3 regions of the Desulfofundulus sp. genome follow, and region 2 is predicted to be linked to each of the others. Evidence: riboswitches for the same ligand, from Rfam matches in the RefSeq annotation. Region 2 holds a riboswitch; each other region holds the start of a gene.
The links. A riboswitch is a leader RNA that binds a small molecule or an ion and turns the genes downstream of it on or off. The one in region 2 is predicted to bind cobalamin.

Region 1 (3,716 bases), on a different contig from region 2:
CAATAGTGTTTTTACTTCCAGGAAGGATGATCAAATCCGGATTCCCCAGAGGAGTCCCCTTGCCGATATAACGCAAATTCACATCGGGCTCGTCTTCCAGGGGGTCACAATCAGTAAAATTTGAAATATGGGGGAGGTGAATGACCGCTATTTCTATTTCACGGGTGGATGCCCTCCGACTTCTGAGCAGGCTCGCCTCGGAAACTGTATCTTCTTCCTGTACCCTGAAGCCTTCAAAGTAGGGGACCACACCGACCACCGGTATGCCTGTTTTTGCTTCCAGGAAATCCACTGCCGGCTGGAACAGTTTTAGATCTCCACGAAACTTATTGATAATGATCCCCGCCACCCGCTGGCGATCTTCCTCAGGGAGCAACTCCAGGGTACCAACGACTGCAGCCAGGGCGCCGCCCTTATCTATATCGGCGGCCAGCAGTACTGGTGCTTCCGCCAGCCGGGCAACCCGCATGTTTACAATTTCCGTAGCCTGGAGGTTGACTTCGGCGGGACTCCCGGCCCCCTCAATGGCAACAATATCATAACAGCGGCGCAGCCGATCAAGAGCCTGGCAGATGATTTCCCACGCCTTCTGTGCATAGTCGTGGTGGTAATCCCGGGCGGAAAGGTTCCCTACCGGCCGGCCCAGCACAACCACCTGGGAGGAAGCCTGTCCCGTAGGCTTGAGCAAAATGGGATTCATGTCCACATGGGGCTCTATCCCGGCAGCCTCGGCCTGCACCACCTGAGCCCGGCCCATCTCACCCCCATCCCTGGTTACAAAAGAGTTCAGAGCCATATTTTGAGATTTAAAAGGAGCCACACGATAGCCATCCTGGTAAAAAATGCGACAAAGAGCGGCTACCAGGACACTTTTACCTACATGTGAAGCAGTTCCCTGCACCATAATAGTCCTGGCCAGCATGAAGAAAAACCTCCTTATTCACAAGTCCCATTTTTTCAACTATCAACGGCGAACTCCGGCAGGATCTTGCGCACCCACCCTCCTGCCAACCGCCAGGGACTTTATTTCTACCGGCAGACCGGCCACCACCAGGTAAACCTCCTCAGCCTCCCGGGCCAGCAGCCGGTTAACCCGCCCCGCCACATCGCGATACAAACGGCCAAGGGCATTCTCCGGCACCAGGCCCATCCCTACTTCATTGGCCACCATAATCACCCGCGCGGGCGAGGCGGAAGCAGTCCTGCCCAGTTGCCGGGCCTGTTCCAGAATGAAACATTCTCTGTCTTCCACCGAACTGCCAGGGGGCAGCAGGCTTTCGTCCAGCAACAGGTTGGTCACCCACATGGTTAAACAGTCAATTAAAATAACATCTGCCTGTTTTTCACATTGCCTGACCACTTTTTCCAACCAGTGTGTCTCTTCTACAGTAAGCCACCCTGCAGGACGACGCCTGCGGTGATGAGCGATCCGGCGGGCCATTTCGTCGTCCCCTGCGGCCGCCGTAGCTACATAAACAACTCTCGAACCGGATGAAGTGGCCATTTCCTCGGCAAAATCGCTTTTGCCACTCCTGGCACCGCCAAGAACAAGCACCAGAGCCATAAAAACACCCCTTAAAATAAAAACCCCAGCCTTCGAAAGACCGGGAAAACTTGTGCCAGGCCAGTCCCTAGCCCCGAATGCGCCATGCCCCTTTCTCGCGAAGGGGGTTAAGGCACCCGCAGGCAGGTATCCTGGCTCCCGGATCATCGTCCTGCCCCGCGCCTTCCCTGGCGGTGGCATTGCAGGGCTACTCCCCGGTTACAGTGGCGGAGACCGCTCAGGACTTCCACCTGATTCCCTATTCTCCCCGTTGGGGCACCTGCGGGTCAGGTTGAGATTATTTTGCTGAATTATTTTTGGCTAATTCGCCATATTAATAGAAAAATCCTCTAGGAACCGTTAAAAATTTTGTACGTATTCCTTGACGCGCTGAACCAATTCATCAATAAGGTGGGGCAGAGGTTCGGTACGCAATCCCACCAGTTCCACGGACCCCCTTACCAGGGGTAACAGAATTTTAGGGGCTGGACTCGCAGCAAGGGCTGTGGCCATGGCCGGAGTCAATTCCCCCATCATGGCATGAGGGAAAAGAATGCTTACCGGGCCCACGATAAGATCTACCCGGGGTGCATTGTAAATTACCGCATTTTCACCGGTCGCTCCCTCGTTAGCGCCAGCCCGGAGCATCACCGAAGTAGCCAGGGCATTGGTCCCCAGGGCCAGAATATCGACATCCTCAGGCAATTCCCGGCGCAACCTTTCCATGATATGCTTGCCAATACCGCCACCCTGACCGTCCACTACCGCAATACGCATAATATTCGCTCCTGAATCTCTAAATTTCGAACTTTAAAGGGCTCGTCCCCAGCCCACCAATGGTTCCTACAAAATACACCGGGAACCGCGGACCGGATCCCGCTGGCATCCTGAATCGGAAACCTGCTTGAGCTGCCACGAGACCCGGCCTTTCGCTCTCGTGTATACTGCAAAGTTAATTTACGGAGTCCCGGGACAGGTAGTCCTTGAGTCTCGACTCAAGCTCTAAAATCTGTAAGTTTTTGCGTAATAGAGACCGGGCATAACGGTAATTAGCCCGGTGCAACCGCCTATTCTCCTGTTCCAACCGGGCCAGAAAGGATGATCTTTCCTTCTCCATCCGTTCTATCAAATTCATTAAAACCCGACGGCTTAAACGAAGCTGTTCCACCTTTTCTTCCAGTTCCTGGATTCGCCGTTGCATTTCAAACATATCCATCGATCCACCACCTCGGGCAGCAGGTCTGTTTTTAATATATGCTGCCCCTGGTGGCAATAGACGACAGGCTAACGGAACGAAAATACCCTGCCAATGCGCTCCACGGCCTCAGCCAGCAATTCCTCTTCCTGAACCATGGCTATACGTACATAGCCCTCCCCCATGGCCCCAAAAGCCAGGCCGGGAATTACCAGCACCCCTGCCCGCTCCAGCAAGTCCAGGGCAAACTGCCGCGAAGAAGTATATCCTGCCGGCAGAGGAGCCCAGATAAACATGGAAGCGCTGGGTTTGGGCATCTGCCAGCCATAACGGGCCAGTCCGTCCACCAGCACATCCCGCCTGCGCTGGTAAATACGGGCCATTTCTTCCACACAGTCCTGTGGTCCTTCCAGGGCCGCAATACCTGCTTCCTGAACCGCCCGGAAGACACCATAATCAATGTTGGACTTGATGCGGGCAAGAGCGGCCAGCACGTCCCGGTTACCCACAGCAAAGCCGATACGGCAGCCCGCCATATTATACGTCTTGGAAAGAGAATAGAATTCAATACCTACTTCTTTAGCACCGGGTACTTCCAGAAAACTCATGGGTTTAAAACCATCATAGGCCAGTTCGGCATACGCCACGTCATGGCAAACCAGAATATCGTAGTCTCGGGCAAAAACGACCACCTGTTCAAAAAATTCGCGGCTGGCCGAAGCAGCCACCGGGTTGTTCGGATAGTTGAGCCACATTAACCTGGCTTTACGGGCCACCTCCCCGGGAATTGCATCCAGGTCGGGCAGAAAATCGTTTTCGGCCAGAAGGGGCATGGGGTAAATTTCGCCGCCAGCCAGGAGAATGCTGCAGGCATAAATAGGATAACCCGGGTCGGGAACCAGGGCTACATCTCCGGGGTTAATATAAGCCAGGGAGATATGGGCCAGGCCATCCTGGGAACCCATCAAGACCAGCACT
Region 2 (3,716 bases):
GAGCGCAAGAGCGAACCCATCATAGTCTTTATGGCCGACAAGACAGAACCGGGGGCATGGAACCTGCCTCTGTACAAAATTTTTGCCGATCCCTTTAACACAGCCGGCCTGGTCATAGACCCCAGTATGCACGACGGATTCATTTTCGAAGTCCGGGACCTGATTGAGAACACCCGGGTTACTTTCTCTGCTCCCGAGGAAATATATGACATGCTTGTCTTCATCGGCGCCCCCGGTCGCTACTGCATCAAGCGCGTTTTTCATAAGAAAACGGGGGAAATTGCCGCCGTATCCAGTACACAGAGGTTAAACCTGATGGCCGGTCGCTACGTAGGTAAAGATGACCCGGTATGTATCGTGCGCTGCCAGAGCGGTATGCCCGCGGTTGGGGAAGTGCTGGAACCCTTCACCAAACCCCACCTGGTCAGCGGCTGGATGCGCGGCTCTCACAGCGGTCCTCTGATGCCGGTCAGCATGCAGGAAGCCACACCGTCCCGTTTTGACGGGCCGCCCCGGGTTGTTGCCCTTGGTTTCCAGCTGGCTGAAGGCAAGCTCATCGGTCCCCAGGACTTCTTTGCCGACCCGGCCTTCGACCAGGCCCGTCAGATGGCTAACGAAATTGCCAACTATATGCGCACTTTGGGGCCTTTTGAACCCCACCGGCTGCACCTGGACGAAATGGAATATACCACCATGCCCCAGGTATTGAAAAAACTCAAGGACCGTTTTGAAAAACTTCGCTAAGAATCTGAATCCCGAGACCTCTTACATCCTTAATGGCCGGTTAAATAAGCAGGCCCTGAACCACCTGCAGGCGGTGTTCAGGGCCCTGGTTATTTTTTTGTTTACTTCAAGATTTTATCTTCATCCAGATCAGTCAGACCGGCCTCGCTGAAACTTGCCATTTCATTAATCACCCGGCACGCCGCCTCCACCAGGTGCATGGCCAGAGCTGCACCAGTCCCCTCACCTAAACGCATATTCAGGTAGAGCATGGGTGTCAGTCCCAGGTATTCCAGCATCAGACGATGACCCTTCTCACCGGAAAGATGGGAGGCAATCATGAATTCCTTTACTCTGGGCTGCAGGGCGGCCGCCACCATGGCAGCCGCCGTTGTAATGAAGCCGTCAATGATCACCGGCACCCGCCTGGCAGCTGCCCCCAGAATAACCCCGGCCAGGCCTCCGATCTCCAACCCACCCACCTTAGCCAGCACGTCCAGTGCATCTGCAGGATCGGGCCGGTTGACTTCAAGTGCCCTGGCTACCACATTTATCTTGCGGCGCAGAACCTGGTCGTTAACCAGGGTGCCCCGGCCGGTTACCTCTTCAGGCGTATAGCCTCCCAGTGCTGCGGCAATAGCACTGCTGGGAGTAGTGTTCCCTATACCCATGTCACCGAGGGCAATCAAAGTTGCTCCCCGGTCAATTTCACTCCGGACCACCTCGATACCCACTTCCACCGAACGTACCGCCTCCTCCCGGGTCATGGCCGGGCCACAGGCAATGTTCCCCGTACCTGGACGCACTTTCCGGTTCAGCACGCCGGGGTAATCTACCGGTACCGCCACCCCCACGTCCACCACTACCAGACGGGCGCCGGCGAGCCGACCCAGCACGCCGATACCAGCCACCCCCGTAAGGAAAGCCGGAATCTGCTGGTGGGTAATCTCCTGGGGTGCCACACTCACACCCTCCGCCACCACCCCGTGGTCGCCGGCCATAATAATAACCACTTTGTCACCAACCACCGGACGGGGATTGCCGGTAATGCCGGCCAGCTGCACGGCCAGCTGCTCCAGCCGACCCAGACTGCCGGGTGGTTTGATCAGGCTATCCAGCCTTTTCTGGGCTTCGGCCATGGGGCCGGGGTAAAGCGCCCCAACTTCGGCCATAGTATTTTCCAGCAGCAAAACGACCAACCTCCCTTGTTTTAAAGATAGTTAAAGAATTAAAAAAGTCCACAGCCCGAATAAGGCCGTGGACTTTACCATCATCCAGCGGGTTACAATCAGCAGGCAGGTCTCCTGGCTCCGGATCCTCACAACCACCCGCCTTCCCAGTCCGCACTCAGCCATGCGTAATTGGTTCGCTGCGACTTCACGTCAGAGCAAAACAGGTTAAGCTGAGAATTGACCAGTGGCTTATTATGGAGGTTGCTCCCCGATCACAGTGGCGGGACCGCTCAGGATTTGCACCTGATTCCCTATTCTCCCCCGCTTTTAAACAGGGGCACCTGCTGACATTAATATTCGCCTGTTCACTACTAAGTCCTACAGGAGTGTAATTCTACATATCCGGTTAATTTCCTGCCATCTCTTAAAAAATTTAACGCTACTTGACCGGACGGTCAAAATAAATGTTCTTGCCTGTAGCGGAGATCGGAATCCCTACCACAATTGCGCCCTGGAGCAGACCCATACGGCGGGCAACCGTACCCACCCGGTACATAATCCGGTTGTCAGCGTTAAAAAGACTGGCCGTTTTGACCGCCGAACCCAGGGCAATGCCCACGTCCAGGAGACGCCAGGCACATAACGGGCCGGGAAATTCCGGACCCTCCCGTGTTTGCAACTCCTCACACCGGCTGAAACCGCAGGCGCCGCAGTTCAGTCCCAGAGGTTTGTTTTCCGTGAGGGAAATAAGCACTACAGCATCCGACCGGCGTACATTATCGGCATCCCGGTCGAAGTTGGCCTTCCCCCGTTCCTTCCCAAAACGTTCCATTTCATCAGCGAGCCGGAAGAGCTCCTCTCCCGACAGCACCCGGATACCTACATAATCCTGGCCCAGCCCCTTTGGCGCAGTACGGGCCGACAGCGCCATCAACTGGGCGACCATCAACATGGCCTCGCGCAAAAAACATCACCTGCCTTTATGTAATGGATCAATTTCCAGGGATAATATCGAGTTCCCCTTCTTTATTGAGACGGGCTTTAAAGGAGCCCATTTCCTGCGTAAGAATCATGCGCCGCCGCCCCACCTGCACCACAGCTCCAGCAAAAGCCCGCTTTACCCTTATCAACCCGTTCCCCCCCACCCTGACCACCGGGGGTGCCCCCAGGGTGCTGCCGAGTTCCTCTATTTCGGCATTGCCTTCACAAAAGATTTCCCCACCCTTGAAAGAACCTTTGATTACTACATCCCGCCCGGCATGGATAGTGGTATTGACACAGCCCCGCCGGGTTACGTAAACGCTACCGGAGCTGTGGATGACAGAACTCATGGCCGAAGGGAGCACTACATCGGCCGGGTTTTCTCTGTCAGACTGGAGCAGAGCTACAGCTGCCTCCACGTCCCTGACCACCTCATCAAAACTTTTTAACGTCAGCGGGTTAAGCCCCACCAGGCAATTCAGTGAAGGGACGCAGCAGGTAACCTCCTCCGGCAATTCTGTTCCGGCAGCAGCAATTTGCTGGATGGTGTTCTTGACGAGGGGGCGCAGGTTTTTAAACCTGGTATCCATGAGGGTCATCAAGACCCGCCCGAAATTCAACCGCGACAAATCATCCCCCCGGTACCGCATTAACTGTTCGAGAGCCTGTTTAAGAAGGTCCAGGTTGGACTGAATATCCCGGAGCATGAAGGCGAGCTTTTGGGCTCCGGGAAAGGTACCGCCGGCCCGCAGCGTACTGCCGATAACCCCCCGGTGCAGCACCAGCTTGCCCCCGCTGCTCACCTTCGCCCGGGTCACCAGCCCGATAATTTCTATACTT
Region 3 (3,716 bases), on a different contig from region 2:
GGAACCGTAGCCCTTTCGAGGCTTAACAAGCGCATGCCGTCGATGTCCCCCCCGGTAGAGAGGTCCATAATGGCATCGGCCCCGGCGGAAATGGCCACCTCGATCTTGCGGGCCTCCATTTCCGGGTCGTCCCGGTCGCTGGAGGTGCCGATGAGGGCATTCACCTTGGTCCGCAGGCCCCGCCCGATGGCGCAGGTCCGGATCCCTTTCCGCAACCTGTTTTTCGGGATGACGATTGTACCTGCAGCCACCCCGGCACGGATGAATTCCGGATCCACTCCTTCCCGCCGGGCCACCTTCTCCATCTCCGGCGTGATGCGGCCCTCCCTGGCCGCCAACAACTGGGTCATCACCTAACACACCCCCTGCTCTTTGCCCAGATATTCCCCTACTACCTGCATGGCACAGTACTTGCCGCACATGGCGCACGTCCGGTGAGAACCACGGCTGCGTTCCCGGCGAAGGGCACCGGCCCGGCCGGGGTCGAGGGCCAGTTGGATTTGCCTCTCCCAGTCCAGGGCCTTGCGTGCCCGGGACATTTCCAGGTCCCACTGCGCCGCCCGTGGTTCCCTGGCCACGTCGGCCGCATGGGCGGCAATACGGGCGGCAACAACCCCTTCCCGCACCTGCTCCACATCGGGCAGTCCCAGGTGCTCCGCAGCGGTGACATAACAGAGAAATTCCGCCCCGGCCCAGGCTGCAAGGGCCCCGCCGATGGCTGCCGTAATATGGTCGTACCCAGGGGCGATGTCCGTAACCACCGGGCCGAAGACAAAATAGGGTGCCCCGTGGCAAATCTGCTTTTCCAGCTGTACGGTGGCCTTCAGGTGCCCCAGGGGGACGTGCCCCGGTCCTTTCACCATCACCTGCACCTGCTGTTGCCGGGCCCGGGCCACCAGTTCCCCCAGCACCACGAGTTCCTGCACCTGGGCCGCGTCCAGGGAATCGGCCAGGCAGCCGGGACGCCACCCGTCGGCCAGGCTCAAGGTAACATCGTAGCGGCGGCAGATCTCCAGCAGCCGGTCGAAATGCTCATAAAGAGGATTCTCCCGCTGGTTGTAAATCATCCAGCCCATTAAGTGGCTGCCCCCGTGACTGACCAGGTAATCGATGCGGCGGTGCTTTCTGGCCGCCCGCAGGGTCTGCCACGTGGTGGCACAGTGCAGGGCCAGAAAATCCACTCCGTCGGCCGCCTGCCGCTCGATTACCTCGAACATCTCGTCCACCTTCATTTTGACCGCCGCCCCGTACTTCTCCCGGGCTTCCGCCAGGGCCTGGTACACTGGCAGGGTACCCACGGGCGTGGTGGTTGCGGCCAGCACGGCCCGCCGGGCACCGTCAATGTCACCACACACGCTCAGATCCATGAGGGCATCGGTACCTGCTTCCAGGGCTGCCCGTACTTTGGCCACCTCCCCCTCGATGGTGTCCCTTTCCCCCGCCAGGCCCACACTGGCGCTCACCTTCACAGCAAGGCCCGTTCCGATACCCACGGGATCGATGTTCTTTCTCATGCGGTTGCGTGGTATGACGATGGTGCCTTCCGCTACTCCCCGGCGGATAAATTCCGGGTCCACCCCCTCCCGCCCGGCCACCCTTTTCATCTCGGGCGTGATCTCACCGGCCAGAGCCCTGGCCATTTGTGTTGGCATTTCCGCAACACCTCCATGGATGAAATAAAATAAAAAGTCCCCAGCCAAAAACAACCATCTGGCTGAGGACTTTACCATCATCCTCCGCGCACGGCCGCCCTTTCTCGCGAGAGCAGCCATTCCCTCAAACAGGCAGGTCTCCTGGCTAACGGATCATAGCTCCTTCCACCCGGCCTTCCCAGCTGACACTCAGCCATGTGTAGCTCCCTTCAGCGCAACTCTCTCGCTAGCAATAACAAGCTCACATTGCCAAGGGGTTCACCTGAACTGAGTGATGGCCAGTGACCGCTTCAAGCTCCCCGACTACAGTGGCGGGACCGCGCCGTTTCCGGGTGGTATGCCACCCGTCCGGACTTCCCTATTCTCCCCTTCATGAGGCACCTGTTTGACTATTCAATTATTACCATTATTTTATCACATCCTCACCTCCGATCAAGAATGAAATTTGTGAGGAGGTCAAAAGCTTTGGGGTAGCGACAGGGGCACTATCGGCACCCCGATGCTGTGTCCCCCGCCCAGTACGATGGATACTGTAGGTTTGGAAAGGCTGGCGATCATTTCTGCAATAGCCAGGCCCGCCTCCACATCCCCACCCACCGTGTTCAATACCACCAGCACGCCTTCCACATCCGGGCTCTGCTCCAGAGCCACCAGTTGAGGGATGAGATGTTCATACTTGGTGGTCTTGTTTTGCGGTGGTAATACCAGGTGGCCTTCAATCTGGCCTACAATGGTCAAACAGTGAATGTTGCTTTTAACTTCAGGCACGGAACTGGACCCCATCTCTTTAATGGATTCCATACTTTCCTTAGTACGCCCCTGTACCCGTTGGGGCGCCGGAGTAGACCCGGGGTTATCGGTTTCCCGCTTGGGGGGCGCAACAGGCTCTTCCGGAGGGTTTTCCGGAGGCGTGCACGGGTACTCTCCCTCGTGGCCCCATATAGTCCAATCACCAGGCACTTTTACCCATCCTCTCACAGGTTTTTCTCTCTTCTCTAGTATGGTTATGTGAAGGGATAAAATACACATATAAACACAAACACGGGCTACCTGAACCCGCGTTCCACCGGAGCCACGCTACCTGCGTTCGCCTTGCCAATACGGTTTTTATGTATGCATCAGGGAAACCCGGCGCATGTAAAGAGCCGGAAGGCCTTTGTCCCAGGACCTTCCGGCTTTCCAGTATGCGGTGTTCATACTTCCATGATTATGGGCAGGATCATGGGCCTTCTCCTTGTTTTTTCGTAGAGGAACTTTCCTAACACGTCTCTCACCTGTGACTTGATAGCCGCCCATTCCGAAAGACCCCGATCGTTACACTTCTCCAGGGCCTCCTTGACCCTTTGCCGGGCTTCTTCCATCAATTGCTCGGACTCCCGCACATAAACAAAGCCTCTTGAGACAATATCCGGCCCGGCCATAACCTGACCCAATTCGCGATTGATAGTTACGACTACGATCAAGATCCCGTCCTGGGAAAGCTGCCTGCGGTCGCGCAGTACAATGTTACCCACATCACCCACGCCCAGACCGTCCACCAGCACGCGCCCCGCCGTTACCCGCCCGGCAATACGCCCGGAACGACGGGTAAACTCCAGCACCTGGCCGTTTTCGGCCACAAAAATATGCTCCGCCGGAATACCCATGGTGCGGGCCAGCTCCGCATGTTTGATCAACATACGGTACTCACCGTGTACCGGCACGAAAAACCGCGGCTTGACCAGATTGATCATCAGTTTAAGCTCTTCCTGGCTGGGGTGACCGCTCACATGAATACCCGAAACCGCCTCATAGATGACATGAGCACCCTGCTTGAAGAGCTGATCGATAATACGCGCCACCAGCTTTTCGTTGCCCGGGATGGGGGTAGCAGAAATAATAATGGTATCACCAGGAAGAATTTCCACCTGCCGGTGGTCCCCCAGCGCCATCCTGGTAAGGGCCGACATGGGCTCACCCTGACTACCCGTACACAAGAAGACCACTTTATTTTTGGGTAGACGGTTGGCTTCTTCCAGTTCTACCAGGGTTCCTTCGGGAATATGAAGATAACCCAGCTCGTGG

Region 1: another riboswitch for cobalamin. It lies ahead of cobU (bifunctional adenosylcobinamide kinase/adenosylcobinamide-phosphate guanylyltransferase); the one in region 2 lies ahead of cobT (nicotinate-nucleotide--dimethylbenzimidazole phosphoribosyltransferase).
Region 3: another riboswitch for cobalamin. It lies ahead of thiC (phosphomethylpyrimidine synthase ThiC); the one in region 2 lies ahead of cobT (nicotinate-nucleotide--dimethylbenzimidazole phosphoribosyltransferase).

Annotation. Positions count from the first base shown of each region.
Region 1 covers NZ_JBNATZ010000167.1:1,082-4,797, forward strand. Annotated here, with positions in the region: gene ACPLUI_RS10330 (cobyric acid synthase) at 1-922, opposite strand, end outside; gene cobU (bifunctional adenosylcobinamide kinase/adenosylcobinamide-phosphate guanylyltransferase) at 965-1,564, opposite strand; cobalamin riboswitch at 1,669-1,842, opposite strand; gene ACPLUI_RS10340 (DUF3842 family protein) at 1,904-2,320, opposite strand; gene ACPLUI_RS10345 (translation initiation factor 2) at 2,496-2,759, opposite strand; gene ACPLUI_RS10350 (LL-diaminopimelate aminotransferase) at 2,828-3,716, opposite strand, start outside.
Region 2 covers NZ_JBNATZ010000119.1:10-3,725, reverse strand. Annotated here, with positions in the region: gene fbp (fructose-1,6-bisphosphate aldolase/phosphatase) at 1-744, shown strand, start outside; gene cobT (nicotinate-nucleotide--dimethylbenzimidazole phosphoribosyltransferase) at 846-1,913, opposite strand; cobalamin riboswitch at 2,001-2,255, opposite strand; gene ACPLUI_RS08580 (ferredoxin domain-containing protein) at 2,335-2,859, opposite strand; partial or broken gene ACPLUI_RS08575 (hypothetical protein) at 2,888-3,716, opposite strand, start outside.
Region 3 covers NZ_JBNATZ010000088.1:5,541-9,256, reverse strand. Annotated here, with positions in the region: partial or broken gene ACPLUI_RS07220 (phosphomethylpyrimidine synthase ThiC) at 1-350, opposite strand, end outside; gene thiC (phosphomethylpyrimidine synthase ThiC) at 354-1,652, opposite strand; cobalamin riboswitch at 1,767-2,052, opposite strand; partial or broken gene ACPLUI_RS07210 (ClpP family protease) at 2,139-2,594, opposite strand; gene ACPLUI_RS07205 (ribonuclease J) at 2,846-3,716, opposite strand, start outside.